DNA from 4 places in the Psychrobacillus sp. AK 1817 genome. Region 1 is predicted to be linked to each of the others. Evidence: riboswitches for the same ligand, from Rfam matches in the RefSeq annotation. Region 1 holds a riboswitch; each other region holds the start of a gene.
The links. Region 1 has a riboswitch for S-adenosylmethionine ahead of D0S48_RS03270 (MetQ/NlpA family ABC transporter substrate-binding protein). Riboswitches for the same ligand answer to the same signal wherever they lie in the genome.
Positions count from the first base shown of each region.

Region 1 (8,266 bases):
ACACCGACGGGAGCGATGAAAAGAGGGTGCGGATATGTATGACCTAATATTGTTACTTCTGTATTCAAAGAAGAGACATCTGTTAAGAATCTTGGAACTATCGAGTATTTGGAAAAGCTACTTATATTTTTATTGTAGGTTTCTTCTCCACCTGCCGATGAACGGATATAACCAAAGGGACCAGGTTCTAATGCTTCTCTCGCTTCCTGTTCTAATTCCTTAAAGTCAATTGGATATTTTGTGTGATTGTCTATATTTCCTAATAGTAAGTCATTATTTTTAGCATTGCTCATGATCTACACCTCTTATGTAAAATTGGGCTTTCTTTTTTCTAAAAATGCTTGAATACCTTCTGTATAATCCTTAGAGCTGAAGGAATCTAATATCAACTGCTCTATCTCAAGCGTTTCTTCATTTTCTCCATCTAAAATAGACTGGATAACTTGCTTGATTCCATTGTTTGCAGTGGAGGATTTGCTCACAATTTTGTTAGCAAAAATCAAGCATTCCTCTTCCACTTCTTCCATTGGAAAAACATAATCAATTAAACCAATTTCCTGTCCTTCTTCAGCAGAAATAAGCTTAGCTGTGTAAAGTAACTCTTTAGCTTTAGAAGGACCAATCAAATTTACCAATCGCTTAGTGCTTGTTAGATTATATATAATTCCTATATTTGCTGCAGTGATACCAAGCTTACTTCCAGCCGAAGCAAATCTAAAGTCACAAGAGTTAGCTAGCTCTAAACCACCACCAATAGCTAATGTTTTAATAAGTGCGATAGTCGGCTTAGGAAAGCGGTATAGTTTTTCAACCGATTCAAGCGTTAAGTCATTATAAGCCTTCGCTTTCTCAGCAGAAAAACGATTTTCTAAAAACTCGGTTATATCTGCTCCAGAAGAAAAGGAGGTTTCATCCACTCCTTTTAAAATAAGCAATTTAATAGAAGTATCCTTTTCTAACTTTTCTAAGATTTGACCCAGCTGTTTAAACATAGCGAGAGAAAATGAGTTTTTCTTTTCAGCTCTATTAAATACAAGTGTAGCAATAGGCCCATTACGTTCTATGTGCAATTGGTTTGTCATTAGAAATGCCTCCGTTTAATCTTTTTTTATCCTTGCAGCTAATCTGTTACCGATAGACTGAATACCTTGAACTAGAATGATCAATATAAGCACCGTGGCATACATGATATCCTCTTCATATCGTAAATGCCCAAAACGATATGCTAGGTCACCAAGACCACCTGCACCGACCATACCTGCCATTGCCGTAGCTCCGATTAAACCTACTGTCGAAATAGTTAAGCCTAAAATAATTGAAGGACGTGCCTCACGCAGTAGCACATGCCAAATGATAGAAGGAGTTTTAATTCCCATCGCTGTATAAGCTTCAATGACACCATTCTGTACCTCTAAAAGTGCGGATTCCATCAATCGTGCAATATATGGAGCAGTATAAATTACTAATGGAACGATAACACCCTTAACACCGATCGTAGTTCCAACAATAAATTTAGTAAAAGGAAGGATAAAAAATAGTAGAATAATAAATGGAATAGAACGAATTATATTAATCAGAAGGTTACTAACTTGGTATATAACCGCATTTTGTAACGCTTGACCTGGTCTAGTTAGAACGATAAGTATTCCAAGTGGGATACCAATGATTATGGAAAAGAATAAAGATATGCCTACCATCTGAAATGTTTCAATTACAGATTCTCCGATGATTGGCAACCATTGATTAGTGAATTGTTCGAATCTACTCATGAGTGCACCTCCAAGCTCTCAGTTCCAACTCCTTGTTCTTCTAAGAAGCGAATAGCTGATTGTACTTGATTTTTTTCTCCTACTAAATGAATCACGATATTACCGACAATTCCGTTTTTCAATTCAATAATATTGGCCGTTAAGATATTTGGTTGTACATCAAACTTCTGACTAACCTCTGCTAATAATGGTTTTCCAGTACTTTCCCCAACGAAAGTCAAGCGAGTGACTGCACCCGTCACATGGAGCTGAGAAATAAGGGAAGGGGATAAGTTACGTTGACTAATTGTGTTTAAGAACTTTTTAGTTGTCGGATGACTAGGCTTCGTGAAAAGATTAATAGCTGTGTTCTCTTCTACAACTTCTCCGTTTTCCATCACATACACATGATCACAAATCTTTTGAATAACATTCATTTCATGAGTTATTAAAAGAATAGTTATACCTAACTCCTTATTGATCTTTAATAAGAGCTCTAATATTGAGTCAGTCGTTTCTGGATCCAGAGCACTTGTTGCTTCATCACTTAATAATACTTCTGGTTCCTGGGAGAGAGCTCTTGCAATAGCTACACGTTGCTTTTGGCCGCCAGAAAGCTGGTTTGGATAGCTTTTATGCTTATCGGTTAAGCCTACTATTTCTAAATATTTTTCCACTCTTTTTTTAACTTCGTTCTTGTCGTAGCCAAGCAGCTTTAAAGGTATAGCGATATTGTCGTAAACAGTGGCAGTTTTTAAAAGGTTAAATCCTTGAAAAATCATGCCTATTTTGTTTCTGACTTTTCGAAGTTGAGGAAGGGGAAGGGGGGTTATTTCTTCGCCATTAATGTATACTTTGCCTTTTGTTGGCTTTTCGAGCAGGTTAACACATCTGATAAGTGTGCTTTTCCCTGCTCCGCTATAGCCGATAACTCCGTGAATTTCACCTTTTCTTACATGAAGACTTACGTTACTGACAGCCTTTACTGTGTTGCTTTTGCTGATGAATTCCTTTGTAATATTCTCTAAAACTATCATGTTAAATCTTCCTTTCTAAAGAAAACGTTACCGGTTGCGGCAACGTTTTTGTTATTTCTACTCATCCCAGCTTGCTAACACAGAACCTTGAAACTCTTCTTCGATAAATGTTCTGACTTCCTCTGATTGATAAGCTTTTACAAACTTTTGAACGGTTGGATCATCTTCGTTTTCCGCGCGTACAACGATATAGTTCACATATGGAGAGTTAGATGACTCTAAAAGAATTGAGTCTTCCTTCGGGTTAATGCCAGCAGCCAAAGCAAAATTTGTATTGATTGCTGCAGCATCTACCTCGCTAAGCTGTTTCGGTATTTGAGCAGCCTCTAATTCGATAAATTCAATATTCTTAGGGTTTTCTTCGATATCATAAATAGAAGCATTTTCTTTTTTATCTTCTTTAATTTTAATAAAGCCATTTTCCTCTAGTATATATAATGCGCGTGAACCGTTAGTTGGGTCGTTTGGTAATCCAAATGTGGCACCTTCTGGTAAATCTTCGAACGATTTAAATTTTTCAGAGTAAATACCCATTGGGTTTAAAATAGTTTTACCAACTGGTACTAGCTCAGTACCATGGTCTTCGTTGAAAGCATCAAGAAAAGGCTCATGTTGATAGCTATTTGCGTCTAGGTTACCTTCAGAAAGTGCTGTGTTTGGAAGTATGTAATCAGAAAAAGCTTTAATTTCTATTTCTAGTCCATCTTTTGCTGCAACTTCTGCTGCAACCTCAGCTATTTGTTCGTGAGGACCAGCAGTTACACCTATGACTAATTTATTTTCATCTAAGGCTTTGTCACCTTTAGATTCATCACCACAAGCCGCAAGCAACCCCGTTAATAGAACTCCTGATAATACTAAACCAACCTTTTTCATTAAAATTCCTCCTTAATAATTATTAAAGAATTCGAATAAATATAAAAGCCTCTCTTTCAAAAAGAAAGAGAGGCACACAAAAATGCATTGTCCTCTCTTATCTTCCAAAACAAAAATGTTTTGCAGGATTTAGCACCTTTCTATACTTTTGGTATAGATGGTTGCCGAGCTTCAACGGGCCAGTCCCTCAGCTACTCTTGATAAGAGATAATAAGCTATTAAGTTTTTCGTTTATTCTATAAATGAAAATTTACTATACTAAACTAACAAAGTCAAGAGCTATTTTTTAATAGTAAAATTTTTTAGAAAAGATTAAAATTATAAGATAATAAATAATTATGCAATTGGAGGAATCGACATGACAATAAGAGCAAATTTTGCAGTAGGTGATTTTGAGAGAATAGTTGGTGCTAGATTAAAATATGGAACAGATTTGATAGAAGGGATAGAAGCAATATGTGAAGCCAATCAAATTACTTCTGCCACTGTCGTTAGCTGCTTTGGAAGCTTTCAAAAATGTGGCTTTGTCTATTTAATTCCAGCTGATTCCTCGAAAATAGGTGTAGCCTATAATGAAATGATCGTAAAAGAAGGACCTATAGAATTTTTACATGGTACAGGAGTTATATGTCAGCAAGAAGGAAAATATGCCACACATTTTCACGGATCAATGTGTGATCAATATGGTGCTGTTTTTGGAGGTCACTTCATCAAAGGTGAGAATCCTGTAATTACGGTTGACCTAGTCTTAGCCGAAGTAAAAGGGATGGAATTCCATCGGAAACATGATGAAGAGACTGGTGCAATTCAGTTTTATCCGATTGAGCAAGGGAGCAAGTTCCCCAGGACAATAGAGGAATAGAAAGTGTAGTAGGTTAACATATAAAAGAATTCAAATAAACAATAGAATATGACATAAAAAAAGACTACTTTTGTAGTCTTTTTTTATTTTGTTGGCTATTTCACTTAAACACACTAATTAATATTGTGATGAGAAAATAAACTAAAATACCAAGTATAAATAGTCCTATAAATTTTTTCATGTAAGATACCTCCAGAGGATTAAGCTTGTTTTTTATTGAACGGTCATAAAAAAAATTATCCGGTCATAAAACGTTGCTATCCGGTCATAAAAATTTTTATCCGGTCATAAAATCGCGCTATCCGGTCATAAAAATTTTTATGCGGTTATAAAGACAATTTATCAATTATTTTCATAGAAATTAGTGTCTTTTAACTTCACTTAAACATCTTTTAGATGATAACAGTAACTAATTCTTAAAAAAGTTCTAGCTTTTCTATACGGTCAACAGCCTCAATCAGGCGATCCTCATCAACTAAAAGTCCGATGCGTACATAACCTTCCCCGTGTTTACCAAATCCATTGCCAGCAGCGACAGCAACATCTGCTTTTTCTAGAAGTATGTCAGCAAATTGTTCACTAGTATAGCCATTTGGTACAGGAAGCCATGCAAAGAATGAGCCTTCAGGAGCTTTCACATTCCAACCAATTTTGCGACAAGCCTCTATGAAAGTATTTCTTCTTTTTTCATAGAGTGCCACTAATTCTTCCACACATTCCTGAGACCCATTTAGTGCTTCTGCTGCTGCAGATTGAATAGCAGGAAAGAGGCTGACAAAAAGATGGTCTTGTATAATATTGATAGCCTCAATCATTTTAGAATTACCTACGGCAAACCCTACGCGCCAGCCTGCCATATTATAGGTTTTGGATAGCGTATACATTTCAATTCCGACTTCTTTAGCACCTTTTGCTTGTAAGAAACTAATAGGTTTTTTCCCATCAAAGCCGATGCCTCCGTAAGCAAAATCATGGACAATGGCTATATCATTTTCCTTTGCTAACTCAACAGTTTCTTGGAAAAACTCTAAAGTAGCAGAGGCTCCCGTAGGATTATTAGGATAATTCAAATACATTAGTCTCGCTGCCTCTTTTTGGTCCGGGGTAAGCTGCTTGTAATCGGGTAGAAACGCATTTTCTTCTAACAGTGGCATAGTATCAAATTGCACATTTGCTAGTCCTACTCCAGAGAGATAATCTGGATAACCAGGGTCAGGAAGGAGCATTAATTCCTTCTCATTCATCATAGCTAAAGGTAGCTCTACTAAACCTATTTTAGTACCAAAAAGTACGGCTACCTCTTTATTAGGATCTATATTAACGTCATACTCTCGAGAATAAAAATCTACGGCCGCTTGCTTTAGCTCGTTTATACCTCTAAAGGGAGAATATTTATGAGAAAGCGGACTTTGTGCTGCTGACGATAGCGCTTGTACAATATGGTCAGGTGTCGGCTGGTCAGGGTTTCCTTGTCCGAGATTGATAACATCCCTACCTTCTGCCACGGCCTTCGCTACTTTTTGTACTAATGTTGCAAAAAATTGGGGAGGGAGATTTTTTAAACGATCAGAAAATTCCATGGACAATACCTCTTTTTCTAAATAGTTGCATATATTAGTCAAATCTTATAATCTTTTTAGTATTATGTCTATAGGTGGTGGTGAAATGAAAATAGCTTGTGTTCAGTTAGATATAGCGTTTGGTAATCCAAAAGAAAATTTTAAAAGAGTAGAAAAGAAAATTAGAGAAGCAGCTATACAAGGAGCAAATCTTATAGTTTTGCCGGAGATGTGGAACACGGGATATGATTTAACGAGATTAGAAGATATAGCAGATGATAAAGGGGTAAAGACGAAGGAATTTCTAGTTAAACTTGCGAAAGAATTACATATACATATAGTGGGTGGCTCGGTTTCGACGAAAAAAAAGAACTCCTTTTACAATACCATGTATATCGTAAACAATTCGGGAGAGCTAATCGCTGAGTACGACAAGGCCCATTTATTTAAGCTAATGGATGAGCATTTATATTTAAAAGCTGGAGACAGTAAGAATATTTTTATGTTGGATGAAGTGACGATGGGAGGCGTTATTTGTTATGATTTACGCTTTCCGGAATGGTTTCGTGCTCACTCATTGAATGGTGCCAAAATAATTTTTGTTCCTGCTCAATGGCCCTCAGCACGTATAGACCATTGGAAAATACTTTTACAGGCAAGAGCTATTGAAAATCAATGCTATATAGTTGCAGTTAATCGAGTAGGAGAAGATCCGAACAATCAGTTCAATGGAAACTCGATGGTAATTGCTCCATGGGGAGATATAGTTTGGTTAGGAAACGAGGAAGAAACTATTGGATTAGTAGATATTGATTTAAATCTAGTAGAAGAAGTAAGAGGTAGAATTCCTGTATTTCAAGATAGAAGAGAATCATTATATAAATAATAATATTTCTTTCTAGAAAACTATTTAATTCAGTTGACGTTTAATTGGCTTTTTTGTATGGTTTTGTAAAGGGGGAGAAAAAATGACAGAACATAAACTGGCAATACAGGATGAATATCCAGATGACTTTGCTTGGTGCTATGGATGCGGTCGTTTAAATGAAGAGGGGTATCATTTAAAGACTTATTGGAATGGAGACAAAACAGAAACTGTTTATCATCCAAGAGAAGAGCATATTGCAATTCCTGGCTTTGTATACGGTGGATTAATTGGAGCAATAGTGGATTGTCATGGAACTGGTTCGGCAGCTCTTGCACTTCACCGAAAAAATGGTTTTGAGCCTGGCAGTGGAGAAACACCGCCACGATTTGTCACAGGGTCCCTCCATGTCGATTTTCTTAAGCCTACGCCTCAAAAGGTCGAACTAAAAGCGATAGGTACGGTGGAAGAGATTCATCCGAAAAAATGGAAGGTAACTTCAGAAGTCTACGCAGGAGATACGCTTTGCGCTAAAGGGGAAGTCATCGCTGTAGTTATGCCTGCAACATTTACAAATAAATAATAACTTTAACACAGGAGACTTTTTCCTGTGTTTTTATTTTATAAGATTATACCCTTTCTTTTATGGGAAAGAAGAAATAAAGGAGGGAAATGGAATGGATACTTTTCTATATTTATTTTTCACAGGCTCCTATATAGCATTGCTTATTTGGGGCTTAATCGGAATAAGGAAGCAGGATTTACCACAGTGGACTAGTTTTATTTATCTTATAATATTAGCTCTCATTTTTGACAATGGAATTATCGCTTTTGGTAAATGGATTGGTGAGGGAGAGTTGCTAGAGACATTGAATCTGTTAAGGTTTTGGACACATGCTTTTTTAACACCTTTACTAGTTTTATTTGCTACTGGTACATTGAAGGAAAGTGGGGTATTATGGGCTCAGAAAAAATGGGTGTCCATAGTAGGTATTATTTATACGGTAATTTTAATAGGTATAGAAGTGTGGTTGGAAGCCTCTCAACTTACATTAAAAGCTGCTGAGGAATATGGGGTTCTAAGATATGTTTCCACCAAGGAAGCTTCTGGGCCCCCAGTTATGATTCTCCTTGTAACACTAGTATTGATTGTGGCTAGTGCTATTCTTTGGAAGAAAACAAAGTGGGCAGTATTTTTTATAGGTGCAATCGTGATGACCATAGGAAGCGCAGTACCAATAAATGTAGATAGCGGAGCGGTGACAAATGCTTTTGAATTGTTCTTGTTATTTACACTTGTTTGGACAAAAAGAAGGCTA
Region 1 covers NZ_CP031739.1:628,428-636,693, reverse strand. The annotation lists gene D0S48_RS03290 (alpha-hydroxy-acid oxidizing protein) at 1-293, opposite strand, end outside; gene D0S48_RS03285 (enoyl-CoA hydratase/isomerase family protein) at 306-1,082, opposite strand; gene D0S48_RS03280 (methionine ABC transporter permease) at 1,098-1,769, opposite strand; gene D0S48_RS03275 (methionine ABC transporter ATP-binding protein) at 1,766-2,785, opposite strand; gene D0S48_RS03270 (MetQ/NlpA family ABC transporter substrate-binding protein) at 2,843-3,661, opposite strand; SAM riboswitch class I at 3,756-3,868, opposite strand; gene D0S48_RS03265 (PPC domain-containing DNA-binding protein) at 4,020-4,523, shown strand; gene D0S48_RS03260 (pyridoxal phosphate-dependent aminotransferase) at 4,940-6,103, opposite strand; gene D0S48_RS03255 (carbon-nitrogen family hydrolase) at 6,189-6,968, shown strand; gene D0S48_RS03250 (PaaI family thioesterase) at 7,051-7,530, shown strand; gene D0S48_RS03245 (phospholipid phosphatase) at 7,625-8,266, shown strand, end outside.

Region 2 (8,266 bases), 1.7 Mb from region 1:
CATGGCGGTAACGGAGCCCGGTATCCTTCGCTTTACGCACATCCTCTAATGTAATTTCATCGATTCCTACTACACGTACCTCGTTCCAATCAGGCTGTTTTCCAAACGCTAATGCACTTAAAATCATTAATTTGCGAAATGCATCCTGACCAGAGATATCATTGTAAGGATCTGCCTCCGCATACCCTAATAACTGTGCTTCTTTTAACGCATCTTCAAATGGAGATTCTTCTAAACGCATTTGTGTCAAAATATAATTGGACGTTCCGTTTAAAATGCCTTGAATCTTTTTCACTGAGTTTACTTGAAGTAGATTTTTTAATGTCTTAATAATTGGGACTCCACCTGCAGTGGTCGCCTCATACCCTACAAAAACTCCTCGTGACTTTGCACGTTCCTGCAATGGGATACTATATTTTGAGAACATGACCTTATTTGCTGTAATGACGTGACAGCCCTTGTCTATCGCTCTACATAAATAGCTATAAGCCGGCTCTTCGTTAACTATTGCTTCAAAAACTACTTGAAGCCCAGGAATATTTTCAATATCCTCAAAGTCATCTGTCACTAATACGCCTGGGGTCTCGGGTCTTTCTTTAGCTAAATTATTAATGAGAATCGCACAAATTTCGATGTCCAATCCTAATGACTTTTTTAAGTCTTCTCGTTTTTCATTCACAATGTGATAAATCCCTTGGCCGACTGTTCCAAATCCTAAGATTGCTGCTTTTATTTTTGCCATGCTGTCTCCTCCAAATGAATCTGTACAATTGAATTTAAATAATCGTACTTGAATAAAATTTCAATTAACTAATTGACTATTTTACATATTGTAGACTATTTCCACTCAATTAACAACAAAATTCTATCTAGAGAGGACATTTGTTTTCTCTAAAAGTACTTTTCCGAGTGCTTCTTGTAAATCTTCTACTGCCTCCAAGCCTACAGACAAGCGAATTAGATCCTCTGTAACCCCTGTTTTTACTAAATCCTCCGGTGTAAGTTGTTGGTGAGTAGTGGAAGCTGGATGAATAATTAGAGATTTTGCGTCTCCCACATTTGCTACATGTGACCAAATCTCTATATTATCGATAATATGTCTACCTGCTTCTCTACCTCCCTTTGCTCCAAATGTCAAAATAGAACCGTATCCATTCTTTAAATACTTTTTAGCAAGTTCATGTGTAGGATGGCTTTCAAGCCCTAAATAGTTAACCCATGAAACTTCCTCATTGTCATTTAAGTACTCCGCAATTTTCTGGGCATTTTCGTTATGTCTTGGCACTCGTAAGTGAAGTGTTTCTAATCCTTGAAGAAAGGAGAAAGCTGCTTCTGGGCTTAGAGAAGGACCAAAATCACGTAGCAACTGGACTCTTAGCTTTATAGCAAATGCCACGCCTGGAACATCGATTCCGTAGCGCAAACCATGATAGGTTACGTCTGGCTCTGTAAAGCCCGGGAATTTTTCAGAATTCCAGTTGAAGTTACCTCCATCAACTACTACTCCACCAATTGTTGTACCGTGACCTCCAATCCATTTTGTCGCCGAATGGATAACTATATGAGCGCCATGCTCAATTGGATTTGAACCAAACGGAGTAGCGAAAGTATTATCTACTAGTAATGGAACCCCCACTTCGTTCGCAATGGTAGCTACCTGCTCCACATCCAGTACATTTAAGCTTGGATTTCCAATAATTTCAGCAAAAAAACCTTTTGTCTTCTCAGTAACTGCTGATCTGAAATTCTCAGGATCCGTTGAATCTATAAACTTTACAGTAATTCCATAGCGAGGAAGTGTATGAGCAAAAAGATTAAAGGTCCCTCCATATAAGTTTTCAGCTGCGATAATTTCATCTCCAGCGCCTGCAATATTTAAAATAGAAAATGCAATGGCTGCCATCCCTGATGAAAGGGCCACTGCGGCAGTACCTCCTTCAAGTAATGCAATTCTTTGCTCAAAAACATCAACTGTTGGGTTTGTTATTCGGGAATAGATGTTACCAGTCTCTTTTAATGCAAATAGATTTTGAGCATGCTCAGTGTTTTGAAATACATATGAGGTTGTTTTGTGAATCGGTACCGCTCTTGATCCTGTGACTGGATCCGGTTGTTGTCCACCATGCAATAGAAGTGTTTCTTTTTGAAGATTTGTCATTTTGAATTCCTCCGTTATTAGTAGATTAGATGGATGCTTGGAGGCGGGAGAGGATTATAGAACTGCCAATGTAAAAACCCCTCTTCACTTAAGAAGAGGGGTCAAATTGACATGTTCCTCCTCTTATCTTCCAAATTCATAAAAGAATTTGTAGGATTTAGCACCTTTCCAAGTAAAAGAACTTGGTGGTTGCCGGGCATCGTAGGGCCTATTCCCTCCGCCACTCTTGATAAGAGTATTAGATTAGTGTTCCATCTTGTTACACAGTATAAATCCTCCGTTATTTATAAGTCAAGTTATTTTATATAAAATTCTGAAACTTCATCATTTTATAATCGTTTAATATAATAGATAGAATATTATTTTTGGGGGTGTCATAGAATGATTATTTGGAGTGTTAGCATTCTTTTAATAGGCTACTTAGTTGGTTCGATTCATGGATCAAAATTAGCCCAATGGATGAGTGGTGTTAATATAAAAAAAGAAGGCTTAAATAATTCAGGAGCTTCCAACGCCACCATAGTGCTTGGATGGAAGTATGGCGTTTTAGTAGGAGCCATAGATATTTTAAAAGGCGCAATTATGATTATTGGGGCAAGATTAATTGCTCCGCAGCTGACCTCACTTAGTACCTCTGAGCATGATTTTTTGCTTTATATAGCTGGTGCTGCTGTAATCTTAGGGCATAACTTTCCTATTTACACAAAATTTAAAGGCGGTAAAGGCACAGCTTCCATCATTGGAGTACTGCTAGCGTTACATTGGCCGATTGGATTAGCAGGACTATTATTGTTAATCTGCATCACACTTTTGACTGATTATTTATTGATAGGTGTATTCTTTTTCTACCTTATCTTTATAGGAGCCTCTATATGGACCGCAGATGGAATAGGTCCAATCATAGTTGCAGGATTTCTATTTCTAATGGCGTCGTTCTTACATATAGAGAATGTTCAGCGGTTAATTCGAAAAGAAGAAGTAAAGATTTCCTCTGTTATGAAGAAAAAAAAGCCATCACTGTAAAAGGAGTGGTTAAATGAGCAAAAAAAAGAGGTGGATTGTGCTAGTTCCTTTAATAATAATGGCAACTAGTGGAGTCGGTATGTGGATGCTTACAAGCAAATGGCTAGAGGATGGATTAAAACCTAAGGCAAACGGTTCCAATGAATACGCAATTGTGTTAGGGGCCAAGGTTAAACAAGGCCAGATTCCTTCTCTTGCACTACGATATCGTCTAGAGGCTGCACTAGAATATGCAAACACATATCATAATGTAAAGCTCGTTGTGACTGGAGGACAAGGACCGGACGAGGATATAGAGGAAGCAGTGGTTATGAAGGAATATCTCATGGAGAATGGAATCCCCGAGAGTCGAATAATCGTAGAAGATCAATCCACTTCTACGTATGAAAACCTTCTGTTCTCCCAACAGCTTCTACCCGATAGCGTTACCTCTGTCACAATTATTACGAGTGATTTTCATCTACAACGGGCAAAGATTATTGCAGAAGGAATAGGATGGAATGCAGATGTGGTTGCTGCTAAGACACCACAAATTTCAGAGTCAAAATTGCGATTACGTGAAAGGGCTGCCTTGCTCAAAACCTTTGTATCTGGAAAATAATAAAAGGGAGAGATGCAAAAATTATAATCTCTCCCTAGCTAAAAGAACGGATTGACTTCTTTATCCGAGCTCCCTTTGTTACATCGATTCTCCTCTGTATCTTTCTATCCACTATAAGCTCTTGCAGAGTTTACTTGAGGCTCTTTTTAATTCATCGTTAATCCTTCACCCAATAAGTGCTGCCATCATCTTTTCTATCTAAAAACCCATACTCGATTAAATAACGTCTTAACGTCACATAATCCTCATAGACATTTTTTAAGATCGTATTTATTTCTTTTTCAGTGTAATTTTTCTCTTGTTCAAAACGTTGAATAATAACTCTAAGTGTTGAAAGCTTTTGTTTTTCCTTTTTCGGAAATTTTAGCATTGGTCCGTTAATCCCCTCGGGAAAAAATTTGCTTTCGAGTTCAGCTTGTTCTTCTTCCGTGATATTGTAGCGATCATCCACCATGGTTGCATTCTTGTGAACAGGCAGGAATGCAGGGGCATGATTATCTCTTTCCTTCAACAGTTCCATCATTGTTAAAAATATTTTCGCCTGTCTTTCCTTTTCCTTTAGAACAAACCGATGATTTCGAATAGTTGAGGCACTCCCTATTCCTAGCTCCTTTTGGATTTCTACATCGCTCTTCCCCTCAAAAAATAGACGTAGCAGACTGTTTTGATGTTCAGTCAATCCCGTTAGCTTTTTGTTTAAACCACTTAAATATTCAAAAGTTGATACGTGTTTGTTATCGATATGACGAATCATAAACTTCTCAGCTTCATATAACATATTATTCTCGGGGTAGATGACACCCTTTTCTATCTGTTCTCCACATAGCAAACACTGATAAACGTTTGCTTCTTCTATATATCCCTTTTTCATCTCTTCAATTGTAGCTTCCCAAAATTTTTCTATCATGACTATAACAAACAACTCCTAATTATGTTTATTTATTTACAAACATAATATATTATTATCTATAATAAAACAAGATAAATAATAAGTTGCAATTTATCTGAAAATAATAAACAATTAGAAGGAATAGATTAATAATATATAGGGGGAAATACATTGGTTACATTTAAAGAATACAAATATAATAGACCTGATTTACAAGAAATGAAGACAGCTTTCCATGAACTACTGGCTAAAATGAAGGAAGCAACATCTGTGGAAGAGCAAAACTTAGTGATTGAAGAAATAAATGCAATTCGCAACAATTTTTCTACTCAGGCTAACCTTGTATATATTAGAGCTTCTATTGATACAAATGATGAATTTTATCAAAAAGAACGAGATTTCTTTGATGAAATTAGCCCTGAAGTAGATGAGCTTGTAACGGAATACTATAAAGTTCTAGTAGATTCTCCTTACAGAAACGTATTGGAACAGAAATGGGGTAGTCAACTATTTGATCTTGCGGACTTTCAAATTAAGGGGTTTTCTTCAGAGGTAATCAGTTTAATGCAAAAGGAGAATAAGCTAACTTCTGACTATTCTAAGCTAGTTGCATCGGCCGAAGTCGAATTTGAAGGGGAAAAATATACACTCGCGCAACTTGGAAAATTCACCGAGTCTACTGATCGTGAAGTAAGAAAAAAGGCTAGAGAAGCTTCCGCTGGATTTTTTCAAAAAAACGAAGAAAAATTTGATACTATATATGATCAACTTGTTAAAATTCGTCATGAAATCGCAACTACACTAGGCTATAAAAACTTTGTTGAGCTCGGCTATGTTCGAATGAATCGAATCGACTATAACGCGGAAATGGTTAAAAAATTCCGTGACCAAGTACGTGATCACATTGTTCCTCTTGCAAATAAACTATATGAAAGACAGGCTAACCGCATTGGAGTAGATAAACTAAAATTTTACGATGAACCACTAAACTTTTTAACAGGAAATGCTACTCCACAAGGCTCTCCACAATGGATTATTGATAATGGAAAGAAAATGTATGAAGAGCTATCTCCAGAGACTGCTGAGTTCTTTCAATTTATGATTGATCGTGACTTGATGGATTTAGAAGCTAAAAAAGGGAAAGAGGCTGGTGGCTATTGTACGTTTGTAGATGACTATGAGTCTCCATATATCTTCTCTAACTTCAATGGAACCTCAGGTGATATTGATGTCCTTACGCACGAAGCAGGTCATGCATTCCAGGTATATACTAGTCGCAATATTGGGATTCCAGAATATATTTGGCCTACCTTCGAATCCTGTGAAATTCACTCGATGAGTATGGAGTTTTTTACTTGGCCTTGGATGGAACTTTTCTTCAAAGATCAAACTGAAAAATATAAATTTGCTCACTTAAGCAGTGGACTTCTCTTCTTGCCTTATGGTGTAGCTGTAGACGAGTTTCAGCATGCTGTATATGAAAATCCAGAAATGACTCCCGCAGAAAGAAAGGCAGCTTGGAGAAATATTGAACAAATTTACCTACCTCACCGTGATTATGATGGCAACAGTTATTACGAGGCTGGTGGCTTCTGGCAGCGTCAGGGACATATATACGCAAGTCCTTTCTATTACATTGATTACACATTGGCGCAGATTTGTGCATTCCAATTTTGGAAACGTTCCAGAGAGGATCGTGAAGAAGCGTGGAGAGATTATTTACACCTTTGTAAATTAGGTGGCTCTATGTCCTTCACCAAACTTGTAAAGGAAGCTCATCTCATTTCTCCTTTTGAAGAAGGTTGCGTGGAATCAGTTATAGGTACAATTGAAGATTACTTAAACAGCGTAAACGATGCTGCTCTTTAATATTAAAAAGTAAGGGGTTTATACTTTATGAGCAATCCTGCTGGTTTTTGGATACGATTTTGGCACTTCTGTTAGATGCTATTATTATCGGAATACCATTATCACTAATTAGCTTAGTTCTTATAGGAGAAAGTGATACTTGGTTAACCACAATTGGTCAGACATTCTATTCCTTTGCAATCCCTATTTTTTGGACTGGGTACACGGTAGGCAAAAGAATTGCAGGTATTCGAATTGTTCAGATAGACGGATCTAATGTAGATATTCGGACGATGGTAAAAAGAGATCTTATCACTGGGCTCATTTACGGGTTAACCTTAGGTATAGCTGTTATCGTAAGTGCATTCATGGTGGCTTTACGTGAGGATAAGCGAGCTCTTCATGATTTTATAGGAGGGACTTATGTAACCCATAATCCTCCTGATTACTTGTAGGGGTCTGCGTCTGCCCCCTACAAGTAAATTTAGAAAAGCGAAAAGGCAGTGCCCCGTTGCCATAGCCTTTTAGTATTTGTAAACTCTAGTGTCCTAAATAAAGGACTGGGACAGCATGTCTCAGTCCTTTTAGCACGGTAACGTAGAATTTATTAGATTATAGCCTCATACAATGGCAGGAAAATATTTGTAATAAAGAAAGAGGTGCAGTTATGTGGAGTAAAATCTTATCTATTGCTATTGCGTTAATGGGAGTCATCTATATATTCTTGATTCCTTATGATCCAACTGGATTGAAAATCACGTTCAAATTAATTCCTATGCTCCTTATTATTCTATTTGCATTTAGCCAAGCTCCTGGTTTGCCAAAGATCTATAAAACACTCATTATTTTAGGATTGTTTGTATGTATGCTCGCAGATGGATTAATTTATTGGTTTATAGTTGGTCTCGTAACATTTTTAATCGGACATATTATTTATATTTTTGCCTTTAGAAAAATTAAGAAAAACTCAATTCCTAAATGGGCAGCCACATTATTATTAATATATGGTCTCATTATGAGCGTATGGCTGGCAGGTACGTTATGGTCAGAAAAGGAATCTTTTTTAGCTGTTGCTGTAGTTCTCTACATAGCAGTGATATTAACTATGGGGTGGAATGCATTTCAAACAGGGAATAAATTTGCCATTATTGGTGCTACTTTGTTTATATTCTCTGACTCTATTCTTGCAATCAACAAATTTATAATTGATGTTCCTTATGAGCACTCGCTAGTCATGCTTTCTTATTACGGAGCACAATTTCTATTTGCATACAGTATAATTTCTCATTATTCCGCTACACGGAATAATCTGTTAAAATAAACATATGCTTTGCATATTGGAGGAGATTTTAACATGAAAGAAATACTGATTGAACGCTTAACAAGATACGCAAAAATAGATACTCAATCCAACGCTTCGAGCAATTCTTGCCCTTCTACCAAAGGTCAATGGGACCTGCTTCATTTATTGGAGAAGGAATTAGGCGAGCTTGGAATGGAAGAAATAACTTTAGATGAAAATGGATACTTATTTGCTTCTCTTCCTGCTAATACAGATAAAGAAGTCGCTACAATTGGTTTCTTAGCACATGTAGATACAGCAACAGATTACACGGGCAAAAACGTAAATCCACAGCTAATCGAAAACTATGATGGCCAGGATATTCAACTAAATGATCATACTGTAATGTCTGTCACAGACTTTCCAGAACTTAAACAGTATATAGGTCAGACACTAATGACTACA
Region 2 covers NZ_CP031739.1:2,284,639-2,292,904, forward strand. The annotation lists gene D0S48_RS11280 (homoserine dehydrogenase) at 1-742, opposite strand, end outside; gene D0S48_RS11285 (O-acetylhomoserine aminocarboxypropyltransferase/cysteine synthase family protein) at 866-2,158, opposite strand; SAM riboswitch class I at 2,279-2,394, opposite strand; gene D0S48_RS11290 (glycerol-3-phosphate acyltransferase) at 2,540-3,181, shown strand; gene D0S48_RS11295 (YdcF family protein) at 3,195-3,782, shown strand; gene D0S48_RS11300 (DUF2087 domain-containing protein) at 3,940-4,689, opposite strand; gene D0S48_RS11305 (M3 family oligoendopeptidase) at 4,843-6,540, shown strand; partial or broken gene D0S48_RS11310 (RDD family protein) at 6,568-6,974, shown strand; gene D0S48_RS11315 (lysoplasmalogenase) at 7,187-7,840, shown strand; gene pepT (peptidase T) at 7,874-8,266, shown strand, end outside.
Region 2: another riboswitch for S-adenosylmethionine. It lies ahead of D0S48_RS11285 (O-acetylhomoserine aminocarboxypropyltransferase/cysteine synthase family protein); the one in region 1 lies ahead of D0S48_RS03270 (MetQ/NlpA family ABC transporter substrate-binding protein).

Region 3 (8,266 bases), 910 kb from region 1:
TAAAAGGAATGCTAGCATTCCCTGTTAAAAAGGGGAATTATGATGGGATGCTTTATTGTAGGGGTGGTATTCAAGGGATAGGCATGGTTCGTCCTGCACGAATAGCCCAATTTGCTTCGCAGGGCCTTGTTGTCTTTGCTCCCTATTATCGAGGAAATCGTGGTGGAGAGGGGCGTGATGAATTTGGTGGAGAGGATCGATGGGATGCCGTCTATGCAGTGGATGTCTTAAAGCAATTTTGCAATCCTGACAAAATTCATCTATTTGCCTTTTCTAGGGGCGGTATGATGGCATTATGGACAGCCGTCATAAGAGAAGACATAAGTTCTCTTGTTTCCTGGGCAGGAGTAACTGATATTTTTCTTACATATGAGGAAAGACTGGATATGCGGAGAATGATGAAGCGTGTAATTGGTGGCACTCCTTCAAGCCGTGAGGAAGAATATGAGGATAGAAATGTATTAGAGCGAGTAGAAGAAATCAGTGCTCCTATTTTAATAATTCATGGTAGAAAAGACGTCAATGTTTCTATTGAGCATGCAAAAGTATTAGAGCAGGCATTAATAGGGTATAACAAAATTGTAGAGACATGGTATTATCCGGATTACACACATTACTTTCCTTCTAAGGTAAATCGACAAGTAGTGAGAGACGTGTGTATTTGGATGAAAAAACATGGAGGAGGAAAATAATTTGGGTCAGTTAGTTATTCAAGTAGAGTCAATGAGTCTAGAGGAAAAAACGTTATTCCCAATAGATTTAAGCTTTTGGGAAGACTTATGGGATCAGTATACAACACAGTATTCTGAAGTAGTTATACATTGCTGGGCTGAAGAAGAGGATGCAGTCAATGAGCTTTCTGAAAAAAGCTTTGAAGTGATGAATGAGGGATTGATGAAGGTAATTACTGTTAATTTAAACGATGAAAATAGATTGTTTTTCCGGAATTACTCCATTGACCCAGTCGGAGGACTTAAATGGTTCACGATGTTTTTCAATGCAGAGGGCGAAGAAGAGTTAGAAATTGGACATTATGGCTCTGAGATTATTTTTTCTAATGTAGATGAAGAAAAAGCAGAAGAGATAAAAGGAATCTTCCCCATTTCTACTGACATGGAATATCACGACGACTTTGAGGAGTAATATTCTTTTAAATTTATAGGAGAGGAGGTGATAGACTATTGTCTATGGCCTCCTTCTTTTATGCGACGATAGCTGGATGATTATTATTTGTTTTCCACATAAGCGTCATTTGTGGAGGAGAAGTGAACTTTACAATTACTATGGTAACTAAGGAAATATATCCTAGCTTCAATAATTGCTTGTCTGTACAAATAAGACGACTTAGCTATTATTATCACTAAGCAAATAAACAAAAAAGGGCCGTGAAAAGTTTCACGGCCATTTAAAGTATATAGATTAAGCAGTTGGACCGCCTTTAAGAGATATCTCTTCTGATACGGTACCAAACTTTTTGAAGTTCTCATGGAAAGATTGAGCAAGCTCAGCAGCTTTTTTATCATAAGCAGTTTTGTCTGCCCATGCGTTACGAGGAACTAATACCTCAGAAGGAACTCCATCGATGCTTGTAGGAATATCTAAACCGAATACTGCATCTTTTGTTGTTTCCACTTCGTTTAATTTTCCTTCAATCGCTGCACGGACCATTGTACGAGTGTAAGAAAGCTTCATACGACTTCCAACGCCATATTCTCCACCAGTCCAGCCAGTGTTCACTAGGAATACTTGTGCTCCATGCTCGTCAATTTTCTTACCAAGCATTTCTGCATAAACTGTTGCATGCAATGGAAGGAATGGAGACCCGAAGCATGTTGAGAATGCAGGCTGAGGAGAAGTAACTCCACGTTCTGTACCAGCTAATTTAGACGTAAATCCACTTAAGAAGTGATACATTGCTTGCTCTTTAGTAAGTTTGCTGATAGGAGGTAGCACGCCAAATGCATCTGCAGTTAAGAAGATGATTGTATTTGGATGACCCGCTACAGATGGATCTACAATATTATCGATATATTGAATTGGGTAAGCTGCACGTGTATTTTCTGTTAAAGAGTTATCTGCATAATCTGCAACTCGTGTTGTATGGTCAACAACAACGTTTTCTAAAACAGTACCAAATTTAATAGCGTCAAAGATTTGTGGTTCATTTTCTCTTGTTAGGTCGATACATTTTGCGTAGCAGCCACCTTCAATATTAAATACACCGTTATCTGACCAACCATGTTCATCATCACCGATTAGCTTTCTTCCAGCATCAGCAGATAATGTAGTTTTACCTGTACCTGAAAGGCCGAAGAATAATGTTACATCGCCTTTTTCACCAACGTTAGCAGAGCAGTGCATAGGCAAAATATTTTGTTCTGGCAATAAATAGTTCATAATAGAGAAGATAGATTTTTTCATTTCTCCTGCGTATTCTGTTCCACCAATTAAAACAATACGTTTTTCCATAGAAACAATGATAAAAGTCTCTGAATTTGTTCCATCAATAGCAGGATCTGCTTTGAAGTTTGGTGCGCTGATTACAGTAAAGTCTGCTTTATGAGCTACTAATTCTTCTTCAGAAGGACGAATAAATAGTTGGTGAGCAAAAAGATTATGCCAAGCATATTCGTTTATTACTTGAATGCTTAGACGTGAATCCTTATCAGCACCAGCAAATCCTTTGAATACAAATAGTTCATTTTGTTCTTTTAAATAGTTCATAACTTTTGTATATAATGCTTCAAAATGAGAAGATGAGATAGGTTGGTTTACAGAGCCCCAATCGATTTTGTCTTTTGAGATAGGTTCATCAACAATATACTTGTCTTGTGGAGAACGTCCTGTATATTTGCCTGTCTCTGCTTTAACAGCTCCAGTTGAAGTTAGTACTGCTTCTCCTCTAGAAGTAGCTTTTTCCACCAATTGTGGTACTGATAATTGAAGGCTAATGTTGTTACCAGCTAACAATTCGTTCAGTTCGCTCACAGTATCGATTGAATTCATTTAGTATTACCATCCTTTTTTAATTTTTATCTCTTCACGTAAATAGTCAACATAAAGAGGATTTTTCATTGATATGTGAAATAGTATAACACATTACACTAAATAGTCTACACTAATAGAAGCCCATTATTGGAATAATTTTTGTTTTTGAGAAAAAATTACATTTAATCGGTTGACTTATAACTAATTTTTACGTATGATGGTGAATTGAACGGATACTCTTATTCCGAGCTGGTGGAGGGGTCAGGCCCTGTGAAACCCGGCAACCTGTAATTGAAAAATCATTACAAAGGTGCCCAACCTGAGACAAGGTGAAATCCCTTGATTGATAAGAGTGAAAGGTGTTTATGATATTAATCCCTTTCCTCATGTAATTACGTGAGTGAAAGGTTTTTTTATTTTACATCGCCCTAAATCCTTGTGTGCCAAGTCCGAAGCAGCTTCAAGTTTACTATTGGCTTGACATGGGAATGAGTACCGTATCAATTCCTGAGAGAAATCTCGCAGGATATAGGAGGGAATCTTTTGACACAACGTCGATTATTTACATCGGAGTCAGTAACAGAAGGGCATCCAGATAAAATTTGTGACCAAATTTCTGATGCTATATTAGATGCAATTTTAACGGAAGACCCTAATGCACGAGTTGCTTGTGAAACAACCGTTACTACAGGTTTAGTGTTAGTTGCAGGAGAAATAACAACTTCTACATATGTAGACATACCTAAAGTTGTACGTTCGACTATCCAAGAAATTGGTTATACACGTGCTAAATACGGCTTTGACTCTGAAACTTCAGCAGTTTTAACTGCGATTGATGAGCAATCCGCTGATATTGCAATGGGTGTAGACCAAGCGCTAGAGGCTAGAGAAGGTGCGATGACTGATTCAGATATCGAGGCTATTGGAGCAGGAGACCAAGGGTTAATGTTTGGTTACGCATGTAATGAAACTCCAGAGCTAATGCCACTACCAATCAGTCTAGCTCACAAACTTGCCCGTCGCTTAGCACAGGTTCGCAAGGATGAAACTTTAGACTACTTACGACCAGACGGTAAAACACAGGTAACAGTTGAATATGATGAAAATAACAACCCTGTTCATATTGATACGATTGTTATTTCTACACAACATCACCCAGAAATAACTTTAGAACAAATCCAAAGAGATTTAAAAGAGCATGTTATAAAACCGGTAGTACCTACTGATTTAATAACAGAGGAAACGAAATACTTTATTAACCCGACGGGACGATTTGTTATTGGTGGTCCTCAAGGTGATGCTGGACTAACTGGACGTAAAATTATTGTTGATACATACGGAGGTTATGCTCGCCATGGAGGAGGAGCTTTCTCGGGTAAAGATCCAACAAAAGTAGACCGTTCTGCAGCTTATGCCGCTCGTTATGTAGCAAAAAATATTGTTGCTGCTGGTCTTGCAGATCGCTGTGAGGTACAACTAGCGTATGCAATCGGTGTAGCACAACCAGTTTCTATCGCAATCGATACATTTGGTACAGGAAAAGTAGCAGAGTCGGATTTAGTGTCATATATCCGTGATCTATTTGACCTTCGTCCAGCTGGAATTATTAAAATGCTAGACCTTCGTCGCCCAATTTACAAGCAAACGGCAGCTTACGGACATTTCGGACGTACTGACATCGATGCTCCATGGGAAAAAACCGACAAGGCAGAGCAATTAAAGCAAAAAGCGGGTATTTAAGAATTCAGAGACTTCCTTCTATTGGAATGCCTCGCCTAAAGAAAGAAGGTATTAAGAGGCTAGCCTCTTAATACCTTTTGTTTTTTTCAAACAATTATACAGCTTAACGGTAAATAGGCTGACCAAATAAATGGATCTATTTACTCTTAATGGATTATTGTATAAAAATAACCGGAGTCAAATTTATAAAAATTTTAAAATTAGGTGTTTGTTAATTCTAATTTATTCTATTTTAAATTCGATCTTTCTATAAGGGTTTGATGGATTTATAGTACTGTCCTTTTTCAGCATATTCATGAATAATTCGTTGGACATCTTTTTTATCTTCGTCATTCAATTCACGTATAATCTTAGCTGGACTACCGAATGCTAAAGTATTAGGCGGGATTTTTTTCCCTTGAGGGACAAGACTACCAGCTCCAATAAATGCTCCTTCGCCTATTTCTGCACCATCTAAAATAATGGACCCCATGCCTATTAATGCGCCTTTACGTATAGTACAGCTATGTAATGTAACCTGATGGCCAACAGTTACCTCATCTTCAATTATGAGTGGATTATTTGGGCTTTGATGAAGGCAACTTAAATCTTGAATACTAACTCTGCTTCCTATTATAGTAGGGGCAACGTCCCCTCTTATTACCGTATTAAACCAAATTGTAGTCTCTGGACCGATTGTAACATCACCTGTGATTGTGACATAATCAGCAATATAGGCAGATGCATCAATCGAAGGTTTCTTATCTTTGTATGGATAAATCAAAATAGACACGCTCCTTTGTTTTTCGAGTATAATTAATCCTATCAAACAAATCGAAAGAAAGAAATAAATAGGACGTAGAGAGTGTTACAGAAATGAGGTATGTTGAACATGTGGAAGTGGGAGTCAGATGAAAAGGCTAAAGCGGTTGTAATTATTGTTCATAGTGCCTATGAGCATCACAGACGTTATGCTTGGCTAATCGAAAAATTGCGAAGCTCAAATTGCCATATAGTGATGGGAGATTTGCCAGGTCACGGGGAGTTAGTGAGAACCAAGACCATTCACGATGAATCCTTTGATCTTTATAAAGACTACATAAAGCAAGCAGTGCAGGTTGCTGTTTCATATGACCTTCCTATTTTTATAGTAGGACATGGGCTTGGAGCAACCTTAGTTATGAAGATGTTACATAAGATAGAGGTGGAATATGCTGGTGTTATCTTAACATCTCCGTGGCTTTTGTTAAAAAAACTTCCTTCCAAGTGGACAAAGGCATTAGCTAAAATCTCTGTGCAGCAGAAGATCAATCATGACATTGAACTAAAGGAACTAACTAGAAACTACAGCGCCTATCAAGATCTAGTAAACGATCCGTATTATCGAACGATTATTTCACATGATTGGTATAAAGAGCTTGAAAATGAGATGAAAACTGTAAGCCAATATCCCGAATCTATTCCTAATGTCCCTGTTTTATTAATGACGGGAGAAAGAGATAAGATTACGGACACAGCAGCAGCCAAAGCATGGTTGAAAAAACAGGAGCTATCGGATTATCAATTCAAGGAATGGAAGAATTGTTTTCATGATCTGTATTTAGAGCCAGAAAGAGAAGAAATTTTTACATATTCTCACTCCTTCATTAATAATGTACTGAGATCTATCGGTTATATCGTTTAAAATGCATCTTTTTTTCAAACAAACATATTGAGCAACAATTAATCTTCATTTTTATAAATGGGGATTTTTTGTGTTATAATCATATAATTGAAAATAGAGTAAGAGATTAGGAGAGAGATATGGAAAACCAACATATTATTCGTAATATTATCGTCGAAACACCTTCAAAACCTGGTAACTTTGCTAAGGTAGCGACTGCCATAGGCATGGGAGAAGGAGATATAGGAGATATCACTACTTTAAAGAGTGGTGCATTGACAACTATTCGAGATATATCCGTTACGAGCAAGTCTAAAAAAGACTTCGAGCTAATTATAAAAAACATTGAAGCAATTGGAAACGGTGTGAAAATCCAAGCTATCAGTGATGATGTGTTAAAAGCCCATGAAGGTGGGAAAATTGCAATGAAGAGCAGATATGATGTCCGCTCATTAGGAGATTTGCAAAGAATTTATACACCTGGAGTGGCAAGTGTATGTATGGAAATTGTTAACGAACCAGATAAGGCCCAATATTTCACTTCCATCGGAAACTCCGTTGCTATTGTAACCGATGGTACCGCTATTTTGGGTTTAGGTAACATTGGTTCCGTGGCAGGTATGCCAGTAATGGAAGGGAAATCTGTACTATTAGATCAGTTCGTTGGATTGAGCGGAATACCAATTCTATTAGATACTAGTGATCCCGATGAGATTGTAGAAACTATAAAGCATATTCACCAAGGATTTGGTGCAATTCTATTAGAAGATATTGGTTCACCGCATTGCTTTGAAATAGAAGAAAGACTGAAAGCAGAGCTTCCAATACCTGTGATGCATGATGACCAGCACGGCACTGCTGTAGTGGCTTTAGCGGCTATACTTTCTGCTTGCCGAGCTACTGAGGTAGACATAAAAACTGCGAGAATTGGTCAGATTGGCTTAGGAGCAGCGGGATTAGCTATTTGTCGTATGTTAATGGCTTACGGTGTGGAAGAAGTGTATGGCTTGGACCGTCAGGAAGCGGCTAAAGAGCGTCTTCTTCACTATGGAGGAAAAACGATTGATTCATTAGAAGAGATGATGAAGAATTGTGATATTATTGTTGCTACGACAGGTGTCGAGGGATTGATTAAACCTGAGATGGTGCGAAAAGGTCAAATTATTTTAGCACTTTCCAACCCTAATCCAGAAATCCTTCCATCTATTGCTATCGCAGCGGGAGCAGCCTTTGCAGCAGATGGTCGCTCTGTTAATAATGTAATTGGCTTCCCAGGTATTTTTAAGGGTGCTTTAAATGCTGGGGCAAAAGAAATTACGTATCCAATGCTTATTGCAGCAGCTCAGGCAATAGTCGATTATACAAGACCGGGAGAGTTAATACCAAATCCATTAGACCCTGCGGTACATTATATAGTTGCTCGAGCAGTTGAAGAGGCAGTGACTAAAGAAGCTTAATAATCTAGCATGAGTCAGCATTATTTAATATGATATATACAAGAAAAGAAGATATCGCCTAGGAGGCCGATATCTTCTTTTTTAATGCTTCATTATAATCAGTTGCTTCTATTAAAGCCTTTTCTTCCAATGGAATTCGGACTGACAGCATAGCCAAATTCAACAATGTGAAAGCTAATGCAGTAAAGTATGCCTGGAACATTAGAGGCAATAATAATATCTCGGTGCAAACAACAATATAATTCGGATGTCTGAAGTAAAGATATGGTCCTTTCGTAACCACATTTGCCCCAGGAAGAACAATTATTTTTGTATTCCAGAACTTTCCGAGAGAAGTTAAACACCAAACGCGAAGAATTTGAACTAACAAGAATACGAAAAAAAATACAGGAAATAATGGAGAAGTTGTTCGGTTTAAAAAGACGACCTCCGCAACCAA
Region 3 covers NZ_CP031739.1:3,812,477-3,820,742, forward strand. The annotation lists gene D0S48_RS19130 (alpha/beta hydrolase family protein) at 1-692, shown strand, start outside; gene D0S48_RS19135 (hypothetical protein) at 694-1,143, shown strand; gene pckA (phosphoenolpyruvate carboxykinase (ATP)) at 1,420-3,006, opposite strand; SAM riboswitch class I at 3,225-3,341, shown strand; gene metK (methionine adenosyltransferase) at 3,532-4,728, shown strand; gene D0S48_RS19150 (gamma carbonic anhydrase) at 4,976-5,491, opposite strand; gene D0S48_RS19155 (alpha/beta hydrolase) at 5,600-6,391, shown strand; gene D0S48_RS19160 (NAD-dependent malic enzyme) at 6,511-7,827, shown strand; gene D0S48_RS19165 (isoprenylcysteine carboxyl methyltransferase family protein) at 7,886-8,266, opposite strand, start outside.
Region 3: another riboswitch for S-adenosylmethionine. It lies ahead of metK (methionine adenosyltransferase); the one in region 1 lies ahead of D0S48_RS03270 (MetQ/NlpA family ABC transporter substrate-binding protein).

Region 4 (8,266 bases), 1.0 Mb from region 1:
GCCCATCAACAGTGTTGTAAGTGGGATCAATAAAATAATTAATATAATAAATGGGATAGAGCGGAATATATTTACTACCGCACCCGTTAACCAATTTGCCAATTTATTCGCCCAAGCCTGATGTGGGCTTGTCAAAAATAATAAAAGTCCTAAAATTAGTCCAAAGATTGCTGTGAGTACCGTAGAAACTGCTGTCATATACAGGGTTTCTAGAGTAGCGTCCCACATTTTAGGCCAATCAACATTTGGAAATAACGATTCAATCATTGTTGATCACCTCAGTGTTTACTTTTTGCGAGTGGATAAATTGTATTGCATCCTCCACGGCTTGGTCATTTCCATCGATTTGAAGAATTAGTGTACCGAAAGCTCCACTCTTCGTATGAGAGATGTTACCTTGCACAATATTAACTTCTAAATCAAACTGTTTGATTAATCTTGAAAGAATTGGCTGCTCTGTGGTTTCACCGACAAAAACGAGCTTGACTAGCTTACCATTTGGATAAAGCTGGACTAGTTTTTGAATCGTTTGCACTGGCTGGTTGGAATCAGAAATTTGAGAGACGAAACGTTTAGTAATAGCCTGTTGTGGCTTTTGGAAAACCTCTAGCACATCTCCCTCTTCTACAACTCGCCCATTTTCCATAACAGCTACTCGGTTACAAATCTTTTGAATAACTTGCATTTCGTGTGTAATCAATACAATTGTTAATCCTAGTTTTTCGTTGATGCTGACAAGTAGGTCTAGTATTGAATCGGTCGTTTCAGGATCAAGAGCAGATGTTGCCTCATCACAAAGCAATACCTCTGGTCCATTAGCTAAAGCCCTAGCAATTCCTACACGCTGCTTTTGCCCACCAGATAATTGTGAAGGATAAGAATCTCCTCTGCCCTCTAGACCAACAAGGTTCAAAAGCTCCTCTACTCTGGCTTTTCTTTTGTCCTTCGGAACTCCAGCAATTTCTAGAGGAAATGCTATATTTTCAGCGACTGTTCTCGACCATAAAAGATTGAAATGCTGGAAGATCATACTTACCTTTTGTCGGAAGCCACGGAGCTTCTCCTCATTTATGGAAGTAATCTCTTGCCCATTCACAACTATTTGGCCGACAGAAGGTTTTTCTAAGCCATTCAATAAGCGGATCAATGTACTTTTACCGGCTCCGCTATAACCAATAATCCCAAATATTTCTCCACGCTGTATGTCCAGATTTACATTATCAACAGCAACGATTTCTCCTTGCTTTGTAATAAATCTTTTCGAAACTTCCTTTAAACTAATCATGTAAATCTAGCCACCTTTCCTATTAAAAAACCCCTTCTGCAAAAGAGCAGAAGGGGTGTAGGTTATCAATTTCAAATAACACTCATCCATTCTCTCATTTCTCAAAGCTATAGCTTTGCGTGACTTGGCACCATTTCACTTTCGCGACGGTTGCCGGGCTTCGTAGGGCACTTCCCTCCACCTCTCTCAATAAGAGCGACACTATTAAATTACTTTTTCAACACAACGAATATTATCATAGGATCTTGTTTTCGTCAATAGTTTTTATTGTTTCCAATAGATAGGGTACGGATTGAAACGCATAAATCTTTTTTTCTACCCTGCCATTTTTAGATATTAATAAGCAAGGTACACTTTCAATTTCTTGTTCTATTGCCAAATCACCAAGAAAGTTAATATTTGCTTGGCCAATTGGATCAGAAACCATCTCTTTAATGACGTTCATCATCTTGCTTGCAATCTGACACGTACCACACATAGGGGTATAAATATAAAATAAGGAAAGTGGAGAGTTATCTTTAATGCTTTCCCATTGCTCTTTAGTCCACTCATTCATTACACATCATCCTAAGGCAAAAATTCTTTTTTCACCTTAATATTAACACGTTTTAATATGGATGCCAAAACCTTCGCCGGGGTATTCGCCACTTCACCATACATAGGATTTGTATAGAGGTGAATTGCCTCAGGATATTCCTTCCTGACAACCGAGCGTATTTGTTCGCCAGATTTGTCGGCATCTAGAAAAGCATAAATCGGCAAGCCATCATAAGGGCTTAAAAGCTCCTCCAATTTTACATCGGATATCGTTCCATTTGTACAAATGATTTCTGGAGATTCATCGAGAAGGGTCAACAATTGTAGTTTATCAGACCTTCCCTCGACGAGAATTATTTTATCACTAAATACATGTGCCATTTAGCTTCTCTCCCAACTTGTTACCTTTCCTTTATTATATGAAAAAAACGCCGATTATTAACCGGCGTTTTCATTATTACTCTGCAATTAATTCTTCATACTTTTCTGGAGACAATAAGCTGTCCACTTCTGATAAATCAGAAGGCTCAACAACGATCATCCAAGCATTTTCATAAGGTGATTCATTAACGAATTCGGGGCTATCTTCTAGCTCAGCATTTACTTCCACTACTTTACCGCTAATTGGTGCATATAGTTCCGAAACTGTTTTTACTGATTCAACGCTACCAAAAGCATCTCCTGCTTTAATTTCATCTCCAACTTGTGGAAGTTCAACAAAAACGATGTCTCCTAGTTCTGATTGCGCAAAATGAGTAATACCGATGCGGACATTTCCGTCCTCATTTTTAACCCATTCATGTTCAGCTGAGTACTTAAAATCTTTAGGCACGCTCATAAATAAACCCCTCTCAATTAAATATTCCATCTATTTAATATTCACATATTTCCCTAGTAAATACAAGGTACTTTAAGAGGTTTTCCACATGTCCTCAAACTGCTCTTCCTTGAAACCAAGTGTAAGCTTGTTTCCATCATAAACAAGTGGGCGTTTAATAAGCTTTCCATCCGAAGCAAGCAGCTCCAACTGTTCATCCTCCGACATAGTAGGAAGCTTGTCCTTCAGTTGCAATTCACGGTACTTCACTCCACTAGTATTAAAGAACTTTTTAAGCTCATAATCTCCGTTAGCTACCATCTCTTTTAAAAATTCTTTTGATGGTGGCGCATCTACAATATGGTGATTCTCGAATTGTACTTGATTGTCTCTCAACCATTTGCTAGCTTTGTTACAAGTACTACATTTAGGATAACCGTAAAATTTTATAGTCATTTAAATCTCACCTTTTTCTTTTTATCATAATAATATTTTGCTACTCATGCAAGAGGGATCAAACCAAGTTTTAAATTTCAATATTTTATAGTGCATTATAGAAATAAGTAAAATCGCTTCTATATAGTTTGCCTTACTAGAATGCAGTTAACTCATTCTTTCAATTGACCCTAAGAATCAAGCCCAATTAGAGATATATTTGCTGAACGGTCATATATTTTTCTATCCGGTCATAAATCCTCGCTATGCGGTTATAAATATTTTTATCCGGTCATAAAATTGTGCTATCCGGTCATAAAGTAATTTCCACCTATCAAGTCGTCATTTTCTAGTAAACTAAATTCAATATCTCCACTTTCATTATTGATTCATCAGCGATAAAAGATAGATTTTGCTGAACGGTCATATATTTTTCTATCCGGTCATAAAACTGTGCTATCCGGTCATAAATATTTCTATCCGGTCATAAACTTAATTCCACTTAAAAAGTTGCTGGATTTCGTTGCTAATTATGCTTTTTTGTTATGATTTCTCCTGAGTGATCAATTACTTATGTAAAAAACTGCCCTCAGGAGTCAATAGGAGACTCTTGAGGGCAGCTTTGTTTTTATATGATTAAACTACGAATTTTTCTGCTTCGATTAGTTTTACTGAAGCTTCACGCTTTTTCTCGATTACGTTGTAAGGAGTGTAGCGAGTTAGTTTACGAAGTGCAGAAAGCATCATGCGTAAGTTGTCGCCATCTACAGAAGCTATTAAAGTTTCTTTCGCTGCCGCTTCGATTTCATTGAATGCTTCTTGGCAGAAGATTTGAGTGTATAGAAGCTTTTGAGCTGCTTTTTCTTCTCCACTGCGTCCGATAGCTTTTTCTGTACGAAGTACTGCTGATTCCATAGCAAAAATGTTGTTTGCAATGTTTGCGATGTGTACCAATACTTCTTGCTCGGCTTCTAGCTTAGTTCCGAAGCGTTGAGCAGCCATACCAGCAGCTAAAATACCAATTTTCTTAGCGTTAGCAACTAGTACCTTCTCTTGAGCTAGAGCTTCATCGCCAACTTCTTCTGGCATCATCATTAATAGCTCTTCTTGTAGTCCTTGTGCCTTTTGAAGAAGTGGCAATTCACCCTTCATTGCTTTTTTCAAGAATGTTCCAGGAACGATTAAACGGTTAATTTCATTTGTCCCTTCGAAAATACGGTTAATTCGAGAGTCACGGTAAATGCGCTCTACTTCATACTCTTGCATGAAGCCGTATCCGCCATGTAATTGAACAGCCTCGTCAGCGATATAGTCTAACACCTCTGAACCTACTACTTTGTTAATAGAGCATTCAATAGCATACTCAGCAATTGCAGCTGCAATTTTGCTTCCGTCTTTTTGATCTTCTTCGCTCATTTGGCTCATACGGTCCTCGAAGTAACCAACTGTTCGGTAAATCAAGCTTTCAGTAGCATAAAGCTTAGAAGCCATAGTTGCTAGTTTTTGTTTTGTTAAGTTAAATGAAGAAATAGGTGTCTTAAATTGTTGACGTTGGTTTGAATAAGAAATTGCTAGCTCTAATGCACGTTTAGAACCACCGATTGTACCTACACCTAATTTGTAACGCCCGATATTAAGGATGTTAAACGCGATAATATGACCACGGCCTATTTCTCCTAATAAGTTTTCAACTGGTACTTCTGCATCTTCTAGGATCAATGTACGAGTAGAAGAAGATTTAATACCCATTTTCTTTTCTTCAGCCCCTACAGAAACGCCTGGGAAAGTTCTTTCTACGATAAATGCAGAGAATTTGTCTCCGTCCACTTTTGCGTATACTACGAACACATCTGCAAATCCAGCATTAGTGATCCATTGTTTTTCCCCATTAAGTACATAGTGAGTGCCTGCTTCGTTTAGTTTAGCAGTAGTTTTTGCTCCTAGAGCGTCAGAACCTGAACCTGGCTCCGTTAAAGCGTATGCTGAGATTTTGTCTCCAGAAGCTGAATTTGGAAGGTATTTTTTCTTTTGTTCCTCGTTACCGAAAAGAACGATTGGTAGTGTACCGATTCCTACATGTGCTCCGTGAGTAATAGAGAATCCGCCTGCTACAGACAATTTTTCAGCGATTAACGCAGAAGAAATTTTGTCTAATCCCAATCCATCATATGCTTCTGGAATATCAGCCGCCAACAGACCTAAATCTCCAGCTGATTTTAATAAACGTACAGAGTGCTCAAACTCGTGATGCTCTAAATTCTCTACTACAGGCAATACTTCACTTTTTACAAAGTCCTCTGCAGTTTTAGCAATCATCTTTTGCTCATCATTGAAATCCTCTGGTGTAAATACGCGACTTGCTTCAATGTCTTCTACTAAAAAGCTTCCACCTTTAATTGCATCTTGAACTTGTGTCATTTCCTTCTCCTCCTATGTGTGTAAACGTTTGAATTAGTAATCGTGAAATGCGCCAAATATTAAAAGCACATTTCACCTATTGAAATTAAAGAAGTTCAAATACTCCTGCTGCTCCCATGCCTCCACCGATACACATGGTAACGACACCGAATTGTTTCCCTTGTCTTCTTAATTCGCTCATCATTTTAAGTGTTAGTATAGAACCCGTTGCTCCAAGGGGATGCCCCAATGCAATGGCTCCACCATTAACATTTACTTTATCCATATCAATGCCTAAATGACGCACTACTTGGATTGATTGAGAAGCAAATGCTTCGTTTAGCTCCCAAAGGTCAATATCTTCAATAGATAGGCCTGCAATTTTCAATGCTTTTGGCACAGCAACGATTGGTCCAATTCCCATTACGTCTGGCGCAACTCCACCTACTGCGAAGGAGCGGAATTTAGCAAGTGGCTTTAAGCCCTGTGCTTCTGCAACTTCACGATCCATTACTAATACTGCTCCTGCACCATCAGATGTTTGAGATGCATTTCCTGCAGTTACAGAACCACGCACATTAAATGCTGGACGTAATTTTGCAAGTGTTTCTACTGTTGTTCCTGGACGTACACCCTCATCCATTTCGAACATAAATTTTTTAGATTGTGCTTTGTTATTTTCATCTACATAATGCTTGATTACTTCTACTGGTACGATATCGTCGTTAAACTTCCCAGCAGCAATTGCCGCTGCAGCAAGCTGATGAGAACGGACAGCGAAAGCATCCTGGTCCTCACGGCTTACATTATACTTATTCGCTACCTGCTCTGCCGTATGTCCCATCCCCATATAATACTGAGGTGCTGTTTCAGCTAAATGAGCGTTTGGTCGGATAACGTTACCCATCATCGGAACCATACTCATCGACTCTACTCCTCCAGCAATAATTGCTTCCGAGTGACCTAGCATAATACGTTCTGCTGCATAAGCAATTGATTGTAATCCAGATGAACAGAAACGATTAATAGTAATCGCTGGAGTTGTATCTGGAAGTCCAGCAAGCGCACCGATATTACGAGCAACGTTCATCCCCTGCTCAGCTTCTGGCATGGCACATCCTAATATTAAATCATCTATAGGGCCATCGTATCCGCCCGCTCTTTTCAATGTCTCTTTTACCACTAATGCCCCAAAATCATCTGGGCGCACATTAGCTAGAGATCCTTTTTTCGCTTTACCAACTGGTGTTCTTGCACCTGCTACGATAACTGCTTCACGCATGAGTTCTCCTCCTTTTACCTAACGCAGACTAGTTGCGTAATGGTTTACCTTTCACTAACATGTGCTGCATTCTTGCCTGAGATTTAGGATCTGCAACTAAACTTAAGAAAGCCTCGCGCTCTAAGTTAAGTAGATATTGCTCATCCACTAAAGTACCGTATGGCACCTCTCCGCCAGCAATGACATATGCAAGCTTCTTCGCAATCTTCAAGTCATGCTCACTAATATATCCTGATAAGAACATTCCTTCTGCCCCTAATAACAGTGCTGCATATCCAGGGGATCCTACAACCGGAACCTTCTCACGAATCGGAGCCTTGTAGCCAGCATCAGCAAGAGCTATCGCTGCTTGTTTCGCGTCGTAGATCAAGTGGTCAGGGTTTACACTGATTCCATCTGCAATGCTTAAGAAATTATTTTCACGTGCTTCTTCAGCTGAAGTCGAAACCTTCGCCATAGCTATTGTTTCAAACACCTTGCTAGCAACATTCAGATAGTCAATTTGAACTCCATTCGGAATTCCTTTCAGATGTTTAAGGTAAAGCTCTTTATTACCTCCACCGCCAGGAATCAGCCCAACGCCTGCTTCAACAAGTCCCATATATGTTTCAGTAGAAGCTTGAATGTGTGCTGCAGGTAAAGTGACCTCTGCTCCTCCACCTAGTGTCATTCCAAATGGAGCAACAACGACTGGTTTTGAAGAGTATTTAATTTTCAGTGTCGCATTTTGGAATTGACGAACGACGAAATCTAGTTCAAAAATATTGTCATCTTGAGCTTCCATTAAAATCATTCCAAGATTTGCTCCAACGCTGAAGTTTTTGCCTTGGTTACTAATAACAAGTCCTTTAAAGTTTTTCTCTACTTCATCGATTGCAAAGTTAATCATTTGAAGAATGTCTAATCCAATTGAATTGGACTTAGAATGGAATTCAAGTAAAGCAATTCCGTCTCCTAAATCGATTAGACTAGCACCTGAGTTCGACTTAATGACACCATGCTTTTTCTTGTAGCTTTTTAAGTCGATTACTTTTTCATTAACTGGAACCGCTTGGTAATCTGTTCCATCAAAATAGAAGAAATCGCCATTCTCTTCTTTATAGAAGGATTCAAAGCCTTTATCTAATAAAGATTGAACGAATGCTGGAATGTCATAACCCTCTGCCTTCATTTTTTCTACTGAGTCTTTTACTCCAATTGCATCCCATATTTCAAAAGGTCCTTGCTGCCAGCCGAAGCCCCATTTCATCGCATTGTCAATAGACACGATATCATCAGCTATATCTGTGTGAAGCTGAGCAGAATAGATAAGCGTCGGACTTAAAATACTCCATAATAGCTCGCCAGTACGATCTTTTGCATATGTCAACGTTTTCACTTTTGCAGCTAAGCCTTTTTGCTGCTTAGCCATTTCCATTGAAGGTGTTTTAAGCTTTTTCATTGGACCATATTCTAATGTTTCAGGATTTAGTTCTTTAATTTCTTTTCCTTCTTTTAAGAAAAAGCCTTGACC
Region 4 covers NZ_CP031739.1:3,722,742-3,731,007, reverse strand. The annotation lists gene D0S48_RS18615 (methionine ABC transporter permease) at 1-267, opposite strand, end outside; gene D0S48_RS18610 (methionine ABC transporter ATP-binding protein) at 260-1,285, opposite strand; SAM riboswitch class I at 1,377-1,481, opposite strand; gene D0S48_RS18605 (thioredoxin family protein) at 1,521-1,841, opposite strand; gene D0S48_RS18600 (toprim domain-containing protein) at 1,853-2,203, opposite strand; gene gcvH (glycine cleavage system protein GcvH) at 2,280-2,660, opposite strand; gene D0S48_RS18590 (arsenate reductase family protein) at 2,733-3,095, opposite strand; gene D0S48_RS18585 (acyl-CoA dehydrogenase family protein) at 3,711-5,492, opposite strand; gene D0S48_RS18580 (acetyl-CoA C-acetyltransferase) at 5,578-6,753, opposite strand; gene D0S48_RS18575 (3-hydroxyacyl-CoA dehydrogenase/enoyl-CoA hydratase family protein) at 6,782-8,266, opposite strand, start outside.
Region 4: another riboswitch for S-adenosylmethionine. It lies ahead of D0S48_RS18610 (methionine ABC transporter ATP-binding protein); the one in region 1 lies ahead of D0S48_RS03270 (MetQ/NlpA family ABC transporter substrate-binding protein).